4 regions of the Pseudomonas sp. CMR5c genome follow, and region 1 is predicted to be linked to each of the others. Evidence: predicted binding sites of a transcription regulator. Region 1 holds the regulator's gene; each other region holds the start of a gene.
What was found. Region 1 encodes sigma-54, which starts transcription at its own class of promoters, with help from an activator protein. Its sites were predicted from a motif close to ANTGGCATNNANNTTGCTNT; they were not measured.

Region 1 (4,594 bases):
ATGGATCTTGGTGCCTTTGCCGGCGGCGAGCATCATCATGGCCATGATGCTCTTGCCGTCGACCATGGATTCCGGCGTCCGGCCAGCGCGAATCTGGCAGGGAAACTGGCCAGCGACGCCGACGAACTTGGCTGATGCGCGGGCATGCAGGCCCAGTTTGTTGATGATCTCGATTTCCAGAGCTGGCATCGCGGGGTAGATCCTTTCAGCTAAGGTCGCGGTGGCGAACCTGGACGTTCTTCAGGGATTTTTGCAGGACCTGGCCCAGGCGCTCGGTCAGGTACACGGAACGATGGTGCCCGCCGGTACAGCCGATGGCGATGGTCACGTAGGCGCGGTTGCTGGCGGCGAAGCGTGGCAACCACTTGAGCAGGTAGCTGGAGATGTCCTGGAACATCTCTTCGACATCCGGTTGCGCAGCCAGGTACTCGGCCACGGGAGCGTCCAGTCCGGATTGGGCGCGCAGTTCGGGTTTCCAGTACGGGTTGGGCAGGCAACGCACATCGAACACCAGGTCGGCGTCCACCGGCATGCCGCGCTTGAATCCGAAAGATTCCACCAGGAAGGCAGTGCCTGGCTCGGGCTGGTTCAACAGCCGCAGCTTGATGGTATCCCGCAGCTGGTAGAGATTGAGGTTGGTGGTGTTGACCTTGAGGTCGGCCAGGTCGACGATCGGCCCCAATAGTTGGGTCTCGTCATGGATGGCCTCGGCCAGCGAGCGGTTGGCGCTGCTCAAGGGATGGCGCCGGCGGGTTTCCGAGAAGCGCTTGAGCAGGGTTTCCTCGTCGGCGTCCAGGTACAGCACATCGCACTGGATGTGCCGGCTGCGAACTTCTTCCAGCAGCTCCGGAAAGCGCGACAGGTGGCTTGGCAGGTTGCGGGCGTCGATGGACACCGCCACCAGCGGTTGCGCCAATTCGGTATGGATCAACGCGCGTTCGGCCAGCTCGGGCAGCAGGCCGGCTGGCAGGTTGTCAATGCAGTAGTAGCCGTGGTCCTCCAGAACATCGAGGGCGGTGCTTTTACCTGAGCCGGAACGGCCGCTGACGATGATCAGACGCATGGTTACCGACCGTTCTGTTCGTCCAGCACGACCTGGTACAAGGCTTCGTTGCTGGTGGCGCTGCGCAGCCGCTCACGAACTTCCTTGCGATCGAGCATGCTGGCGATCTGCCGGAGCAGTTCCAGGTGCGCATCGGTGGCGGCCTCCGGGACCAGCAGTACGAACAGCAGGTCCACGGGAGCGCCGTCGATGGCATCGAAGTCGATCGGGGCGTCCAGGTGCATCAGCGCGCTGATGGGGGACTCGCAGCCTTTGAGGCGGCAGTGGGGAATAGCGATGCCGTTGCCGAACCCGGTGGAGCCGAGTTTCTCGCGGGCGATCAGGCTCTCGAATACGTCCTGCATCTCCAGATCAGGCACTTCACGGCTGATCAGGTTGGCAATTTGTTCGAGGGCGCGTTTTTTACTGCCGCCCGGCACGTTCACCAGGGAACGGCCGGGGGTCAGGATGCTTTCAAGTCGGATCATGGGAGGGGAGTATCAGCGACCCGTGCCTTGGAGAAGGTGGAGTTGCTTTTCCTTATGCTTTTTCAGTTGGCGGTCAAGCTTGTCCGTGAGCAGGTCGATTGCGGCATACATATCGTCATGTTCTGCATTGGCGACGACCTCCCCACCGTGGATGTGCAGGGTCGCCTCGATTTTCTGCTTCAGCTTCTCGACGGCCATGGTGACCTGCACATTGGTGATCTTGTCGAAATGGCGTTCCAGTCGGTCGAGCTTCTCGCCGATGTAGACGCGCAGAGGTTCAGTCACTTCGAGTTGGTGTCCACTGATGTTGACTTGCATACAGCTTCTCCTTCGTTGCCAGTGCATAACGCGGCAGGCCGTTTTGCCTGCCACCTAGACTGTGTCTGAAACCAGCCTGCACATCGATCGGGCTACCTTGCCCGGTCATCGCTCGGCGGGTTTCAAGCACACTCCGAAACGCTGTGGCCAGCCCGGCGGCTACATCAACCGCTTGCGTTCGCTGGAAGGCGCGATCCCAAGGGATTCGCGGTACTTGGCGACGGTCCGGCGGGCTACCTGGATACCTTGTGCCTCCAGTAAACCAGCGATCTTGCTGTCACTCAACGGCTTTTTCTGATTTTCCGCAGCCACCAGTTTCTTGATGATCGCGCGGATCGCCGTAGACGAGCATTCACCGCCTTCGGAGGTGCTGACGTGGCTCGAGAAAAAGTATTTCAGCTCATATATGCCCCGTGGGGTATGCATGAATTTCTGCGTGGTCACCCGGGAAATCGTCGACTCGTGCATGCCCACCGCTTCGGCGATGTCGTGCAGGACCAGGGGCTTCATCGCTTCGTCGCCGTACTCGAGGAATCCGCGTTGGTGCTCGACGATCTGGGTGGCGACCTTCATCAGGGTTTCATTGCGGCTCTGCAGGCTCTTGATGAACCAGCGGGCCTCCTGCAACTGGTTGCGCATGAAGGTGTTGTCCGCACTGGTATCGGCGCGGCGCACGAACCCGGCGTACTGGGCGTTGACCCGCAGGCGTGGCACGGATTCCTGGTTCAGCTCCACCAGCCAGCGTTCGTTGTCCTTGCGCACGATGACGTCAGGAACCACGTACTCGGCTTCGCTGGACTCGATCTGCGAACCCGGGCGCGGGTTGAGGCTCTGGACCAGTTCGATGACCTGGCGCAGTTCGTCTTCCTTGAGCTTCATGCGGCGCATCAGTTGGCTGTAGTCGCGGCTGCCCAGCAGGTCGATGTAGTCGTTGACCAGGCGCTGGGCCTCGGCCAGCCAAGGTGTTCTCGCCGGCAACTGGCGCAGTTGCAGCAGCAGGCATTCGCCCAGGCTGCGGGCGCCGATGCCGGCCGGCTCGAATTGCTGTATGCGGTGCAGCACGGCCTCGACCTCATCCAGCTCGATATCCAGCTCGGGGTCGAAGGCTTCGAGAATCTCTTCCAGGGTTTCGTCCAGGTAGCCCTGGTTGTTGATGCAGTCGATCAGGGTCACTGCGATCAGGCGGTCGGTGTCCGACATCGGGGCCAGGTTCAGCTGCCAGAGCAGGTGGCTCTGCAGGCTTTCGCCAGCCGAGGTGCGGGTGGTGAAGTCCCACTCGTCATCATCGCTGCTGGGCAGGCTGCTGGCGCTGGTCTGGTACACATCTTCCCAGGCGGTATCCACCGGCAGCTCGTTGGGGATGCGCTCGTTCCATTCACCGTCCTCGAGGCTGTCCACCGTCTGGGTGGTTTCCTGGTAGGAGGGTTCCTGGATCTCGGTGTTGGGTTTGGACTCGGTGTTGTCGGCCAGGGGGTCGCTGTTGTCGAAGTCGTCGCCCTCTTCCTGGCGTTCGAGCATCGGGTTGGACTCCAGGGCTTCCTGGATTTCCTGTTGCAGGTCCAGGGTCGACAGTTGGAGCAGGCGGATGGCCTGTTGCAGCTGCGGTGTCATCGTCAGCTGCTGGCCCATTCTCAGGACTAGCGATGGTTTCATGGCAGGGGCTTAACACCTTAATTGCCGGCGCACATGCGCCATCCACTACAGGGCGCCGGAGCGCCAAACATAAGCAAATTATATGCCTGAAACTGAAGTGTTTGCCTAGAGCGCTGTAACAATAAAGTTTGTGGGGTTTTATCGTTCCCAGCGCCCAGGCAATGGGTCCTGCACCTCAGCCCTTACAGGCGGAACTCATGGCCCAGGTAGACTTCCTTGACCAGTTCGTTGGCCAGGATGGTCTGGGAGTCGCCTTCGGCGATCAGTTGTCCGTCGTTGACGATATAGGCGGTCTCACAGATGTCCAGGGTTTCGCGGACGTTGTGGTCGGTGATCAGCACGCCGATCCCCTTGGCCTTGAGGTGGTGGATGATCTGCTTGATGTCGCCGACCGAGATCGGGTCCACGCCTGCGAAAGGTTCGTCCAGCAGGATGAACTTGGGGGCGGTGGCCAGGGCCCGGGCGATTTCCACGCGGCGGCGCTCACCACCGGACAGGCTCATGCCGAGGTTGTCGCGGATGTGGTTGATGTGGAATTCCTGCAGCAGGCTTTCCAGCTCCTGGCGACGGCCGGCCTTGTCCAGTTCCTTGCGGGTCTCGAGGATGGCCATGATGTTGTCGGCCACCGACAGCTTGCGGAAGATCGAGGCTTCCTGGGGCAGGTAGCCGATACCTGCACGGGCGCGGCCGTGCATCGGCTGGTGGCTGACGTCCAGGTCGTCGATCAGGACTCGGCCCTGGTCGGCCTGGACCAGGCCCACGATCATGTAGAAGCAGGTGGTCTTGCCGGCACCGTTGGGGCCAAGCAGGCCGACGATCTGGCCGCTGTCGATGGACAGGCTGACATCACGCACGACCTGGCGGCTCTTGTAGCTCTTGGCCAGGTGCTGGGCTTTGAGAGTTGCCATTACTGGGCCTTTTGCTCGTCGGTTTTCTTTTTCGGCTGGATGACCATGTCGATTCGCGGACGTGGCGCAGTAACCGAGCTGCCGTTGGCGCGACCGGCGTTGGCCACTTGCTTGACGGTGTCGTAGACGATCTTCTCGCCTTCGGTGGTGTTGCCGTCGTTGATGACCTTGGCCTTGTCGATCAG
Region 2 (4,594 bases), 2.8 Mb from region 1:
GGGCGTGGAAGTGGTGGCGTTGAACGACGGTCGGCAGGCGCTGGACTACCTGCGCAAGCTGGTCGACGAAGGCAAGAAGCCGGAAGAGGAATTCCTCATGATGATTTCCGACATCGAGATGCCTGAAATGGACGGCTACACCCTCACGGCCGAGATACGTAACGATCCACGCATGCAAAAGCTGCACATCATCCTGCATACTTCGTTGTCAGGGGTGTTCAATCAGGCGATGGTGAAGAAGGTCGGTGCCGATGACTTCCTTGCCAAGTTCCGCCCTGATGACCTGGCTTCCCGGGTAGTCGACCGGATCAAAGCAGCAGACCACAGCTGAGGGCAGTGGCCCTTGGTGGACCTAGATTTAAGAGGCGGCAGCATTGTCTACGGGTAATTTGGATTTTGAACAGTTCCGGGTCTTCCTGGAAAAAGCCTGTGGTATTTTGCTCGGGGAAAACAAGCAATATCTGGTCTCGAGCCGTCTCAACAAACTGATGGAGCAGCAAGGTATAAAAACCTTGGGCGAGCTGGTTCAGCGGATCCAGACCCAGCCACGCGGCGGTTTGCGCGAGATGGTAGTGGATGCCATGACGACCAACGAGACCTTGTGGTTCCGCGACACCTACCCATTCGAGGTGTTGAAGAACAAAGTGCTTCCCGAGGCGATCAAGGCCAATCCCAACCAGCGCTTGCGGATCTGGTCCGCGGCTTGTTCCTCGGGACAGGAGCCTTACTCGTTGTCGATGTCCATCGACGAGTTCGAGCGTACCAACATGGGCCAGTTGAAGATGGGCGCGCAGATCGTCGCAACCGATCTGTCCGGGACCATGCTCAACAACTGCAAGACCGGTGAATACGACAGCCTGGCCATTGGTCGCGGCTTGTCGGCCGATCGCCTGCAGCGTTATTTCGACCCCAAGGGGCCGGGGCGCTGGGTGGTCAAGTCGCCGATCAAGAACCGCGTTGAGTTCCGCTCGTTCAACCTGCTGGACAGCTATGCCAGCCTGGGCAAGTTCGACATCGTGTTCTGCCGCAACGTCCTGATCTACTTCTCGGCGGAAGTGAAGAAGGACATCCTGATGCGCATCCACAGCACCCTGAAGCCGGGCGGTTACCTGTTCCTGGGGGCGTCCGAGGCGCTCAACGGCTTGCCGGATCATTACCAGATGGTCCAGTGCAACCCGGGGATCATCTACCAGGCCAAGTAACCTGGATTGATCGCTACGCCAAAGGAGGCCCTCGGGCCTCCTTTTTCATGTTCGTCATTTAATGCCGAGATGGCAGGGTGATTGCCGCTTTGCCGGCGCTGCGCGGAAAACCATTGCCGCTTTTCTGGCATTTGCCGCCTTGCCGTTACTGCGAGGGCCTTGATTTACGGGGTTTCCTAGGTTGGCACGCGGATTGCTAGTTTGATGTCAACGTAAAATCAGGTCACCCAAAGGTTTCCCGACATGAGCATCAGCTTCGATAAAGCGCTCGGTATTCACGAACAGGCTCTCGGCTTTCGCGCCAAGCGGGCCGAAGTATTGGCCAACAACATCTCCAACGCCGACACCCCGAACTACAAGGCTCGGGACCTGGACTTTTCCGCCGTGCTCGCCGAGCAGAACGAAAAGGTCAACAAGGGGACGTTCGGTTTGAACCTGACCAATAACCGGCACATCGAAGCGCAAGGCGTGAGCGCTGGCGACGAGTCGCTGCAATATCGCACGCCAATGCAACCTTCGATCGACCAGAACACCGTGGACGCGCAGCTCGAGCAGTCGAACTATGCGCAGAACGCGGTGGAATTCCAGGCCAGCTTCACGCTGCTCAACAGCAAATTCAAAGGGCTGGTGGCAGCCCTGCGCGGAGAGTAATCCATGTCCCTTGCCAGTGTTTTCAATATTGCCGGTAGTGGCATGAGCGCCCAGACCACTCGTCTGAACACCGTCGCCAGTAACATAGCCAACGCCGAGAGCGTGTCGTCGAGCATCGACCAGACCTACCGCGCCCGGCATCCGGTGTTCGCCACCATGTTCCAGAACGCTCAGGGTGGTGATCGCGGTTCGCTGTTCCAGAGTCAGGACGCTGCCGGGCAGGGCGTACAAGTGTTGGGCGTGGTCGAGGACCAGAGCAACCTCGAGGCGCGCTACGAGCCCAATCATCCGGCAGCCGATGCCAAGGGCTATGTCTACTACCCCAACGTCAATGTGGTGGAAGAGATGGCCGACATGATTTCCGCCAGCCGTTCGTTCCAGACCAACGCTGAAATGATGAATACCGCCAAAACCATGATGCAGAAGGTCCTGACCCTCGGTCAGTGATAAGGGGCGAATCCGATGAGCGTTACTGATACCACTACAGCCCCATCCCTCAAGGATGTGCTGGCCAATTCGTCGAAAAAGACCACGACCACCAGTGCTGATGGCCTCGCTGCGGCAACCAACAGCACCACCGGCAAGCAGTCCCTGGGCAAGGATGCATTCCTCAAGCTGCTGGTAACCCAGCTGAATAACCAGAACCCGCTGGATCCTCAGGACAACAGTGCGTTCGTGGCCCAGTTGGCGCAATTCTCGACCCTGGAAGGGATCACCACGCTCAATACGTCGGTGAACTCCATCACGGGCAACTACAAATCGTCCCAGGCCTTGCAGGCTTCGTCCCTGGTCGGGCGCTCGGTGATCGTCCAGAGCGGCACCACCCAGGTCGATACCAGCAAGAGCATGACCGGGTCGGTGACCGTTCCGACCAGCGTGAGCTCGGTCACCGTGGCCATCACCGACAAGGACGGCAACACCGTCAAGACCATCGACATGGGCAGCCAGAAGGCTGGCAACGCCAGCTTCGTCTGGGATGGCACCAAGGCCGACGGCACCAAGGCCCCGCCGGGCAACTACACCTTCAAGGCCAGTACCACCATCGATGGCAAGGGTACTTCCCTGATCACTTACCTGCCGGCCACGGTCAACAGCGTCACCATCAGCCAGACCGGCGGTGAGCTGATGCTGAACCTGGCGGGCATGAGCAGCCCGATCGGGCTGTCCAAAGTACAAACTATTGGTATCTAGAGCCGACTAAGCGGCACGAGGAGTGGAATATGTCTTTCAATATCGGCCTTAGCGGTCTCTACGCTGCCAACAAGCAACTGGACGTGACCGGCAACAACATCGCCAACGTCGCCACCACCGGCTTCAAGTCTTCCCGTGCGGAATTCGCCGACGTGTACTCGGCCACCAAGCTGGGCAGCGGCACCCAGGTAGTGGGTAACGGCGTGCGCCTGGCCAACGTGTCCCAGCAGTTCACCAACGGTGATATCAACAACACCGGCAACGTGCTGGACATGGGGATCCAGGGCCAGGGTTTCTTCGTGCTGAGCACCAATGGCTCGCTGAGCTATACCCGCGCCGGCGCCTTCAAGGCCGACAAGGAAGGCTACATCACCACCAGCGACGGCACTGCCCGCCTGCAAGGTTATGCCGTGGATGCCAACGGCAAGATCATCAACGGCGTGCTGACCGACCTGCGGATCGATACTTCGAACCTGGCGCCAAAGCCGACCGATTCGATCTCCTCGACCATCAACCTGAACTCCAGCGAAACTCCGATCAACGTCAATCCTACGGCTCCGGCCCCGGCGTATGTGTTCGATCCGACCAAGAGCGAAACCTACAGCAAGCAGTTCAGCACCCCGGTGTATGACTCCCAGGGCAACAAGCACGTCATGGATCAGTACATGATCAAGACGTCCAATCCCAACGAGTGGCAGACCTACACCCTGATCGATGGCCGCAACCCCGACGGTACGGCTTTCAGCATGGCCAACCAGGCGCCGATCACCATCAAGTTCGATTCCTCGGGCAAGCTCCAGTCCCTGACGCCGCCAACCGCGCCGGCCACCAGCCAGTTCACGGTGAGTGGCAACAGCATCGTCATGGGCAACTGGACCCCGGGCAACGTGGTCAATGGCAACTTCGTCCCCAACGGTTCGGTAGCAGCGGCAGGCGGCGTGAAGGTCGACATGACCAAGACCGGCTCGGTACTGGGTGATACCGCCCGCTCGGTAGTCGCGCAGAACGGCTACTCCACTGGCCAGATCACCAACCTGACCATCGACGGCAGTGGTGTGATGCTGGCCAACTTCAGCAACGAGCAGACCAAGCCGATCGGCCAGATCTCCCTGGCCAGCTTCACCAACGAGCAGGGCCTGCAGCCGATCGGTGGTACCCAGTGGAAGGAAACCTACTCCTCGGGTATCCCGGGTTATGACGCACCGAAGACCGGCACTCTGGGTGCGATCCAGTCCAACTCCCTGGAAGAGTCCAACGTCAACCTGACCAACGAGCTGGTGAACCTGATCAAGGCCCAGAGCAACTACCAGGCGAACGCCAAGACCATCTCCACCCAGAGCACCATCATGCAGACCATCATCCAGATGACCTGATGCCGCTCTGGCGTGTTGGACAAGAAGCCCCTCTCTGAGGGGCTTTTTTATGCCTGTTCGCTGCCGACTGGTCTTTGCGGCCTGGGGTGGCCCGTCGGAGTGCGGGCGCGCGTCAGGCGGGGGGCTGGAGTTGTTCGCGAGGCCGTTAGCGCGGGGGTTGTCGCGGGCAAAAGAAAA
Region 3 (4,594 bases), 1.0 Mb from region 1:
ATGACGTCGCGCCCCGGTGACTCGGTATCGATCAGGATCACGTCCGGACGCACCGCTTCGACGCGTCCGGGCAGGTCGATGGTCAGGCCGGATTCGTCGATGACTTCGAAGCCGGCCTCGCTGAGGGCCGCCTTGAGCCGCCCGACTTTCTTCGCGGTGTCGTTGATCAGCAAGATTCGCAGCATGTTCGCAGGCTCCGCTCAGTGCCGGGCGCAGAGGGCAGGGGTGTCGTTCAGGGCGTGCAGGTGGAAGCTGCGGGCATAGGCGGCCGGTTGTGAGCCGTCCCAGACCTTGCCATCGATCAACTGGCTGCTGCGCATCTGCGGGCCGCAGGCGATGCCCAGGGCTGTCGCTGCTTCGCGGTAGAGCTGCACTTGCTGTACCTGGCGTGCCACGGCCAGGTAGTCCGGGTCTTCGCGCAGCAGGCCCCAGCGGCGGAACTGGGTCATGAACCACATGCCGTCTGACAGATAGGGCTGGTTCACCGCGCCATGCTGGTGAAAGCGCAGGGCATGGGGATCCCGCCAGCGATGGCCGAGGCCGTCGGCGTAGTCGCCCAGCAGTCGTGGTTCGATGCAGGCAAGCGGCGCGTCGAGGTAGTCGCTGGCGCTCAGTAGCCGGGCGGTGCCTCGACGGTTCTCCAGGCTTTGCTCGATGAAGCGGCTGGCCTCCAGGACGGCCATCACCAGGGCTCGGGCGGTGTTGGGGTAGTGCTCGGCGAAGGTTCGGGTGCAGCCCAGGACCTTTTCCGGATGATCCGGCCAGATCGCCTGGCTGGTGGCCAGGGTGAAGCCCAGGTCTTGCTGCACCGCGCTGGCGCTCCAGGGTTCGCCGACGCAGAAGCCGTCGATGCGCCCTGCCTGCAGGTGGGCCACCATCTGCGGCGGCGGTACCACCACGCTGTCCACGTCCTGCAGCGGATGGATGCCCTGGCTGGCCAGCCAGTAGTACAGCCACAGGGCGTGGGTGCCGGTGGGAAAGGTCTGGGCGAAAGTCAGGCGCGCCCGGCTTTGGTGCACATGGCGCTCCAGTGCTTCAGGGCTGGTCACCTCGAGGGCTTGCAGCCCCGGCGACAGGTTGATGCTCTGGCCGTTCTGGTTCAGGCCCATGAGTACCGCCATGGGGCAGGGGCTGGTACCGCCGATGCCCAGGTGCACGGCGTAGACCAGGCCGTACAGGCTGTGGGCGGCGTCCAGTTCGCCGCTTACCAGTTTGTCCCGCAGGCTGGACCAGGAGCTCTGGCGCTTGAGGTTCAGGGTCAGGCCGTGGGGCTGGGCGAACCCCTGGGTGGCGGCGACTACCAGCGAGGCGCAATCGGTCAGGGCCATGAAGCCCAGGTCCAGTTCGGGCTTTTCCGGGGCATCGCTACCGTTGACCCAGGCCAGCGCTGGGCGAAGGTGTTCAGTCATGGGGCTACCTTGCGTGAAGGACCTGGCCTTGGCCCGGGAGGATGGCGAAGCAGCAGGTGCAAGGCATATGCCAGCGCTGGTCGGATTTGCCGATGTGCCTCGCCTGTGGGGCCCGGGCCCGGCTATAATCGCCGCCCCATTTCGCTGTCCACCGAGTCCATCGCGCCCATGTATAACCTGGCCCGCCAGCTGCTGTTCAAACTCTCCCCGGAAACCTCCCACGATCTGTCCCTGGACCTGATCGGCGCGGGCGGGCGTCTGGGCCTCAACGGCTTGCTGTGCAAGGCTCCGGCATCAAAGCCGGTGACGGTCATGGGCCTGGAGTTCGCCAACCCGGTGGGGCTGGCCGCCGGCCTGGACAAGAACGGCGCGGCCATCGATGGCTTCTCCCAGCTGGGTTTCGGTTTCGTCGAGATCGGCACCGTCACCCCGCGCCCGCAGCCAGGCAACCCCAAGCCACGGATCTTCCGCCTGCCGGAGGCCGAGGGCATCATCAACCGCATGGGTTTCAACAACCTGGGGGTCGATAACCTGCTGGCGCGGGTCGCCGCCGCCAAGTACCGGGGCGTGCTGGGGATCAACATCGGCAAGAACTTCGATACCCCGGTGGAGCGGGCGGTGGACGACTACCTGATCTGCCTGGACAAGGTCTATTCCCGGGCCAGCTACATCACGGTCAACGTCAGCTCACCCAACACCCCGGGCCTGCGCAGCCTGCAGTTCGGCGAGTCCCTCAAGCAGCTGTTGGCCGCCCTGGGCCGGCGCCAGGAGGAATTGACCGCGATCCATGGCAAGCGTGTGCCGCTGGCGATCAAGGTCGCTCCGGACATGAGCGATGAAGAAACCGTGGAAGTGGCCCGCGCCCTGCTGGAGGCGGGCATGGATGCGGTGATCGCCACCAACACCACCCTCAGCCGTGAAGGCGTCGAAGGCCTGGAGCATTGCGACGAGGCCGGTGGCCTGTCCGGTGCGCCGGTGCGGGAGAAGAGCACCCATACGGTCAAGGTCCTGGCTTCCGAGCTGGCCGGTCGCCTGCCGATCATCGCGGTGGGCGGCATCACCGAAGGCAAGCATGCGGCCGAGAAGATCGCCGCCGGAGCGAGCCTGGTGCAGCTGTATTCGGGGTTCATCTATAAAGGACCGGCGCTGATTCGCGAATCGGTGGATGCCATCGCGGCGATGGGCTGAGGCATCGGCGGACTGTTGCGGCGGCAATAAAAAGGGCTCCTTGAAGGAGCCCCTGGGCCGAAGCCCGCCGCCCGGATGGGGCGCGCGTGGTTAAATCGTCATCTATTCAAGTTTTAGGTGTCGGAATGTGCCCTGATCAGCCGACAGCGCGAAGTTCGTTGAGTCTGTGTATACCCGCAGTGCCTGTCATACCGTCCCAGTTGTCGCCGCGTCCTTCGCGCCAGCCGTTGATCCAGGCTTGGCGTACCGACGGTAGAGTAAATGGGCAAAGCTCACGGGACTTGCCATTAACGCCATACTGATATCCGCGTAAAAACGCTCTTTCCAACGGATCACGCTTTAGTCTTCTCATAGGGTGTTTCCCTCACTTGTTGACTGTATATGTCCCGTCGACCTTCGTTGAGGTCGGGCAGATCGGTTCTGCCGTTGGTGCTCGCTGCCGGCGTCGCGAGCCTTGATGTCGACGCCGTTGCGGCGCCAACCTGTGTTGAGTTCTAACCAATAGGTCACAGCAAGTGAATGATCGTTTTGTCATAAGAACGTAACCATAATGCTGTCCAGGCCATAAGCCAGAGCGGTTTTTGCACGGTCTCCTTGGAGCAAAGCCTGCTGTGATCAGGTCTCTACTAGATGATGAGGTTAATGCTTTAGTGAGAATGTCGAACGGTTGCACTCAACTACTATTCGACGAAGGGTAGACTTATGTCATTTTGTTGCCCTGACTTTTCATCTGCCCCGGCCTCTAAGCTCTTTTGTCTTGCAAGAAAGCCTGCCCGCCGGGGTGGGACGGCACGTTGCGTGCCACACGAGCGCTCTTGAAGAAAAGCGCTTGATTAAAAACCGAGCGGGCGATGCGTTGCCCGTTCACTTATTTGCCTAAGGCCCTGGTATTTCCATGTCGGATCGTTACGAACTCTTCCTCACCTGTCCCAAAGGCCTAGAAGGCCTGCTGATCGAGGAAGCCACCGGGCTTGGCCTTGAACAAGCGCGCGAACACACCTCCGCCGTGCGCGGCATGGGCGACATGGAGACGGCTTACCGCCTGTGCCTGTGGTCGCGCCTGGCCAACCGGGTCTTGCTGGTCCTCAAGCGCTTCCCGATGAAGAACGCCGACGACCTGTACCAGGGCGTGCTGGATGTCGACTGGCAGGACCACATGCTGGCCGACGGTACCCTGGCGGTGGAGTTCAGCGGGCATGGCTCGGGCATCGACAACACCCATTTCGGCGCCTTGAAGGTCAAGGACGCCATCGTCGACAAGCTGCGGACCCCAACCGGCGAGCGTCCCTCGGTGGACAAGCTCAATCCGGACCTGCGCATCCATCTGCGCCTGGATCGTGGCGAAGCCATCCTCTCCCTGGACCTCTCCGGCCACAGCCTGCACCAGCGTGGCTATCGCTTGCAGCAGGGCGCCGCGCCACTCAAGGAAAACCTCGCCGCGGCGGTGCTGATCCGCGCCGGCTGGCCGCGTATCGCGGCTGAAGGCGGGGCTCTGGCCGACCCGATGTGCGGTGTCGGGACCTTCCTGGTGGAGGCCGCGATGATCGCCGCCGACATCGCCCCCAACCTCAAGCGCGAGCGCTGGGGCTTCACCGCCTGGCAGGGACATGTGCCGGCGCTGTGGCGCAAGCTGCACGACGAGGCCCAGGCCCGTGCCCAGGCCGGGTTGGCCCGGCCGCCGCTGTGGATCCGTGGCTACGAAGCCGATCCGCGCCTGATCCAGCCGGGCCGCAACAACGTCGAGCGTGCCGGCTTGAGCGACTGGATCAAGATCTACCAGGGCGAGGTGGCGACCTTCGAGCCGCGCCCGGACCAGAACCAGAAGGGCCTGGTGATCAGCAACCCGCCCTACGGCGAGCGCCTGGGGGACGAAGCAAGCCTGCTGTACCTCTACCAGAATCTTGGCGAGCGCCTGCGCCAGGCCTGCCTGAACTGGGAGGCGGCGGTCTTCACCGGCGCCCCGGAGCTGGGCAAGCGCATGGGCATCCGCAGCCACA
Region 4 (4,594 bases), 1.3 Mb from region 1:
GGGTTTCGCCGAGGTTTCCACCCGTGACCTGGCCGAGCATGCCGGCCTGTCCCGTAGCCACATCTACCACTACTTCAGCGACTTCAAGGAACTGCGCCGCGAGGCCTTCGTGCGTTTCGCCGATGGCCAGTTGGCGGCGGTGGAGGGCCTGGTGCGCGATGCGCAACCGGCCGAGGCCCTGCGAATATTTCTCCTCGATTGCCTGACGGACTCCAACTCCGTCGGTTGGGGGCTGTGGCTCGATGCCTGGGATGAAGCCATGCACGACGCCGAGCTGGCCGAGGTCTACCTGCGAATCAATGGCCAGTGGCAGGCGTTGCTGGCATCGATCATCGCCGCTGGCGTCCAGGCCCGGGTGTTTCGCTGCGCGGATGCCGGGCGGGCGGCGCGGCAGATCTTCGCCCTGGCCATGGGCTACACCGACGATCTGCTGCTGCAGGCTTCAGCTGCGGCGCAACAGGCCGCGTTGGCGGAGGTCATGGAGGTTGCCGGGTTGCTGCTGGGTTTGGATGACTGAACCTTCAACCGCTGCCGTGGCGATAGTGCAGTGCCTCCGCCAGGTGCTCGCGGCCGATGGCGGTGGCCTGTTCCAGGTCGGCCAGGGTCCGGGCCACCTTGAGCAGGCGGTGGGCCGCGCGCAGCGACAGGCCGAGGTTCTCGCAGGCTGCTTCCAGCCAGCGCTCGTCGGTTGTGGATAACCTGCAATGGCGCGCCAGGCCGGGCAGGTCGAGCAGGGCGTTGGTGCAGCCCTGGCGCCGCAGTTGCAGGTCGCGCGCACAGGCCACCAGGTCGGCGGCGCTGGCACTGTCGTTACCCGGTTGCGGCGCGGGGTTCAGGGCCGTGGCCTCGCGGGCGACGGTCAGGTGCAGGTCGATGCGATCCAGCAGCGGGCCGGAGAGCTTGTTGCGATAGCGCTGGATCTGCTCCGGCGTGCAACGGCAGCGGCCACTGGGTTCGCCCAGGTATCCACAGGGGCAGGGGTTCATCGCCGCCACCAACTGGAAGCGTGCCGGAAACTGCACCCGCTCGCGGGCCCGGGCGATAACGATCTGCCCGGATTCCATGGGCTCGCGTAGAACCTCCAGGACCTTGCGGTCGAACTCCGGTAGCTCGTCGAGAAACAGCACGCCATGGTGGGCCAGGGTGATTTCCCCGGGCTGCGGTTTCGAGCCACCGCCCACCAGAGCCGCGCTCGACGCCGAGTGATGGGGTTGGCGGAACGGACGCTGTGGCCAGTGGTCCAGCGGGGCGGGGCTGCTCACCGACTGGATGGCTGCTACCTCAAGGGCCTCGTGTTCTTGCAGCGGTGGCAGCAGGCCGGGCAGGCGGCTGGCCAACAGGGTCTTGCCGGTGCCGGGCGGGCCGCAGAACAGCAGGTTGTGGGCCCCGGCCGCAGCCACCAGCAGGGCCCGCTTGGCGGCCAGCTGGCCCTGGACGTCGCGCAGGTCGGGGTAGGGCGCGCGGTCATGGGGCAGGCCCTGGCTGACGCAGGCCGGGATCGGCGCCTGCCCGTTGAGATGGGCCGCCGCCTCCAGCAAATGGTCGACCGCGATCACGCTCAGGCCCGAGGCCAGGCAGGCTTCCTCGGCATTGGCCCGGGGCACCAGCAAGGCATGGCCGGCATCCCGTGCTGCCAGGGCCGCCGGCAGCACGCCGCGCACCGGGCGCACGGCCCCGGACAACGCCAACTCGCCCAGGCACTCGACGCGGTCCAGCGCCGTGGCCGGTAGTTGCTGGCTGGCCGCGAGGATGCCCAGGGCGATCGCCAGGTCGAAGCGTCCACCGTCCTTGGGCAGGTCGGCGGGAGCCAGGTTGAGGGTGATGCGCCGGGCGGGGAAGTCGAAGCCGGCGTTGAGGATCGCGCTGCGGACCCGGTCCTTGCTTTCCTTGACCGCGGTTTCGGGCAGCCCCACCAGGGTCAGGCTCGGCAGGCCGTTGGCCAGGTGCACTTCGACACTGACGGCCGGAGCCTGTACGCCCATCTGGGCGCGGCTGTGGATGATGGCCAGGGACATGCGACGTTCTTCCTTGCAGCGGCGGGAACCGCATCCTGCGGTGTTGCAAGGATAGGCGAGGGGGGCAGCGCGAGCGCTGGGCAATGCAGACAGGATGTGTCGCCGGCCTGTCCTTCAGCCTTGATGAAGGCGCGCGGCCGGCGAGGAGGGTGTCAGCTCATTGATCCTTCGGCTCAAGCCTGGCTTCCAGCTCGGCGACCTTGGCTTCCAGGCTTTCCAGGCGGGCCCGGGTGCGCGCCAGGACCACCATCTGGCTGTCGAATTCTTCCCGGCTGACCAGGTCCAGCTTGCTGAAGCCGCTTTGCAGCAGGGCCTTGAACTGGCTTTCGATTTCGTTGCGCGGCAGGGGAGTTTCGCCGCTGAACAAGCGCGAGGCATGACCGCTCAGGGCGTCGAGGAGATCTTTGGGGGCGAGCATGGGAATGTCCTGAATAGCTGATGGGCCGCAGTGTATCACGCACGAACCGAGGGCTTGGCGCCGCCCGGCCTGCACGTTTTTTGCGCATCGGGCCGCAACCGCGCGCACCGTTATCGTGCGTATCGGTGGCGGGTTTTCCCGCCCCTGGCCGCGGGCCGCGGGCAACTTCATGAAATCGCTGGTGTTTCCCGACCTGGCAAGCTTTCTGCTTAGACCCTGGTGACCCATGCACTGATGCAGTCGCTGTGACGAATGCAGTGCGACCGACGAAACGGGGAGTGTTTCGTCAGGGCGGCTAGCGTCGGTCCGGCTGAGGAGGGCCGACGATGCGTTACAAAGCCAGGCACTGCGCTTAGACTTGAGTCGGGTTTGTTTTCCTGGGGCAAGTCCACCAATTCGGGAGAGAGTTTCATGAAGCTAGTCACCGCCATCATCAAGCCGTTCAAGTTGGACGACGTGCGCGAGTCGCTGTCCGAAATCGGCGTGCAGGGCATTACCGTCACCGAGGTCAAGGGCTTCGGTCGGCAGAAGGGCCATACCGAGCTGTACCGCGGCGCGGAATACGTGGTCGATTTCCTGCCCAAGGTGAAGATCGATGTCGCCATCGACGACAAGGATCTGGACCGGGTCATCGAGGCCATCACCAAGGCTGCCAACACCGGCAAGATCGGTGACGGCAAGATCTTCGTGGTCAATCTGGAACAGGCTATTCGCATCCGTACCGGCGAAACCGATACCGACGCAATCTAAGCCGCCCCAAACCCAACGCCCCAGGAGAAAACAACATGACTCTGCGTAAATTCGCAGGGCTAGGAGCCCTTTTGCCCCTCGTAATGCCTGGCTTGGCCATGGCGGCAGACGAAGCGGCTGCTCCAGTCCTCAATTCCGGCGACACCGCCTGGATGCTCACCTCCACCGCCCTGGTACTGTTCATGACCATCCCCGGGCTGGCGCTGTTCTACGGCGGCATGGTGCGGTCCAAGAACATTCTTTCGGTGATGATGCAGTGCTTCGCCATCACTGGCCTGGTGACTGTCCTGTGGTTCATCTATGGCTACAGCATCGCGTTCGACACCAGCGGGATGGAAGCTGGCGTGGTCAACCTCAATTCCTTCGTCGGCGGCCTGTCCAAGGCCTTCCTCGCCGGTATCACCCCGGCCAGCGTGACCGGTCCGGCAGCGCTGTTCCCCGAAGCGGTGTTCGTCACCTTCCAGATGACCTTCGCCATCATCACTCCGGCGCTGATCGTCGGTGCCTTCGCCGAGCGGATGAAGTTCTCGGCGATGCTGATCTTCATGGGCATCTGGTTCACCGTGGTCTATGCGCCCATTGCGCACATGGTCTGGAGCGGTCCGGGTTCGCTGATGGGCGACTGGGGCGTGCTGGATTTCGCCGGCGGCACCGTAGTCCATATCAACGCCGGTATCGCCGGCCTGGTCTGCTGCCTGGTGCTGGGCAAGCGCAAGGGCTTCCCGACCACGCCGATGGCCCCGCACAACCTCGGCTACACCCTGATGGGCGCGGCGATGCTGTGGATCGGCTGGTTCGGTTTCAACGCCGGTTCCGCTGCAGCGGCCAATGGCACTGCCGGCATGGCCATGCTGGTGACCCAGATCGCTACCGCTGCCGCGGCCCTGGGCTGGATGTTTGCCGAGTGGCTCACCCACGGTAAACCCAGCGCCCTGGGGATCGCCTCGGGCGTGGTGGCAGGCCTGGTGGCGATCACTCCGGCGGCCGGTACCGTCGGCCCGATGGGGGCCCTGGTCATCGGCCTGGCGGCGGGTGTGGTGTGCTTCTTCTGCGCGACCAGCCTCAAGCGCAAGCTGGGGTATGACGACTCCCTGGATGCCTTCGGCGTGCATGGCATTGGCGGCATTCTCGGAGCGATCCTGACCGGGGTCTTCGCCGCCCCGGCCCTGGGTGGCTTCGGCACCGTGACCGACGTTGCCGCGCAGGTCTGGGTCCAGGCCAAGGGCGTGGGCCTGACCGTGATCTACACCGCCGTGGCGACCTTCATCATCCTCAAGGTGCTGGATGCGATCATCGGCCTGCGGGTGACCGAGGAAGAAGAGGCTGTTGGCCTCGACCTGGCCCAGCACAATGAGCGCGGTTACAACCTGTAAGCACCCTGCTCGAAAAAGCCCGGCTTCGGCCGGGCATT

Region 2: the regulator sigma-54 is predicted to act here: its motif matches at 1,383-1,402, upstream of flgB (flagellar basal body rod protein FlgB).
Region 3: the regulator sigma-54 is predicted to act here: its motif matches at 1,465-1,484, upstream of C4K40_RS09600 (CmpA/NrtA family ABC transporter substrate-binding protein).
Region 4: the regulator sigma-54 is predicted to act here: its motif matches at 2,626-2,645, upstream of glnK (P-II family nitrogen regulator).

Annotation. Positions count from the first base shown of each region.
Region 1 is NZ_CP027705.1:1,039,040-1,043,633, forward strand. Features, by position in the region: gene C4K40_RS04675 (HPr family phosphocarrier protein) at 1-189, opposite strand, end outside; gene rapZ (RNase adapter RapZ) at 206-1,063, opposite strand; gene ptsN (PTS IIA-like nitrogen regulatory protein PtsN) at 1,066-1,530, opposite strand; gene hpf (ribosome hibernation-promoting factor, HPF/YfiA family) at 1,543-1,848, opposite strand; gene C4K40_RS04695 (RNA polymerase factor sigma-54) at 2,008-3,501, opposite strand; gene lptB (LPS export ABC transporter ATP-binding protein) at 3,684-4,409, opposite strand; gene lptA (lipopolysaccharide transport periplasmic protein LptA) at 4,409-4,594, opposite strand, start outside.
Region 2 is NZ_CP027705.1:5,050,571-5,055,164, reverse strand. Features, by position in the region: gene C4K40_RS23115 (chemotaxis protein CheV) at 1-331, shown strand, start outside; gene cheR (protein-glutamate O-methyltransferase CheR) at 375-1,202, shown strand; gene flgB (flagellar basal body rod protein FlgB) at 1,446-1,853, shown strand; gene flgC (flagellar basal body rod protein FlgC) at 1,857-2,300, shown strand; gene flgD (flagellar hook assembly protein FlgD) at 2,316-3,044, shown strand; gene flgE (flagellar hook protein FlgE) at 3,074-4,417, shown strand.
Region 3 is NZ_CP027705.1:2,039,546-2,044,139, forward strand. Features, by position in the region: gene C4K40_RS09595 (ANTAR domain-containing response regulator) at 1-185, opposite strand, end outside; gene C4K40_RS09600 (CmpA/NrtA family ABC transporter substrate-binding protein) at 201-1,409, opposite strand; gene C4K40_RS09605 (quinone-dependent dihydroorotate dehydrogenase) at 1,578-2,597, shown strand; gene rmf (ribosome modulation factor) at 2,734-2,949, opposite strand; gene rlmKL (bifunctional 23S rRNA (guanine(2069)-N(7))-methyltransferase RlmK/23S rRNA (guanine(2445)-N(2))-methyltransferase RlmL) at 3,493-4,594, shown strand, end outside.
Region 4 is NZ_CP027705.1:6,579,594-6,584,187, reverse strand. Features, by position in the region: gene C4K40_RS30490 (TetR/AcrR family transcriptional regulator) at 1-517, shown strand, start outside; gene C4K40_RS30485 (YifB family Mg chelatase-like AAA ATPase) at 522-2,015, opposite strand; gene C4K40_RS30480 (accessory factor UbiK family protein) at 2,173-2,433, opposite strand; gene glnK (P-II family nitrogen regulator) at 2,845-3,183, shown strand; gene C4K40_RS30470 (ammonium transporter) at 3,219-4,556, shown strand.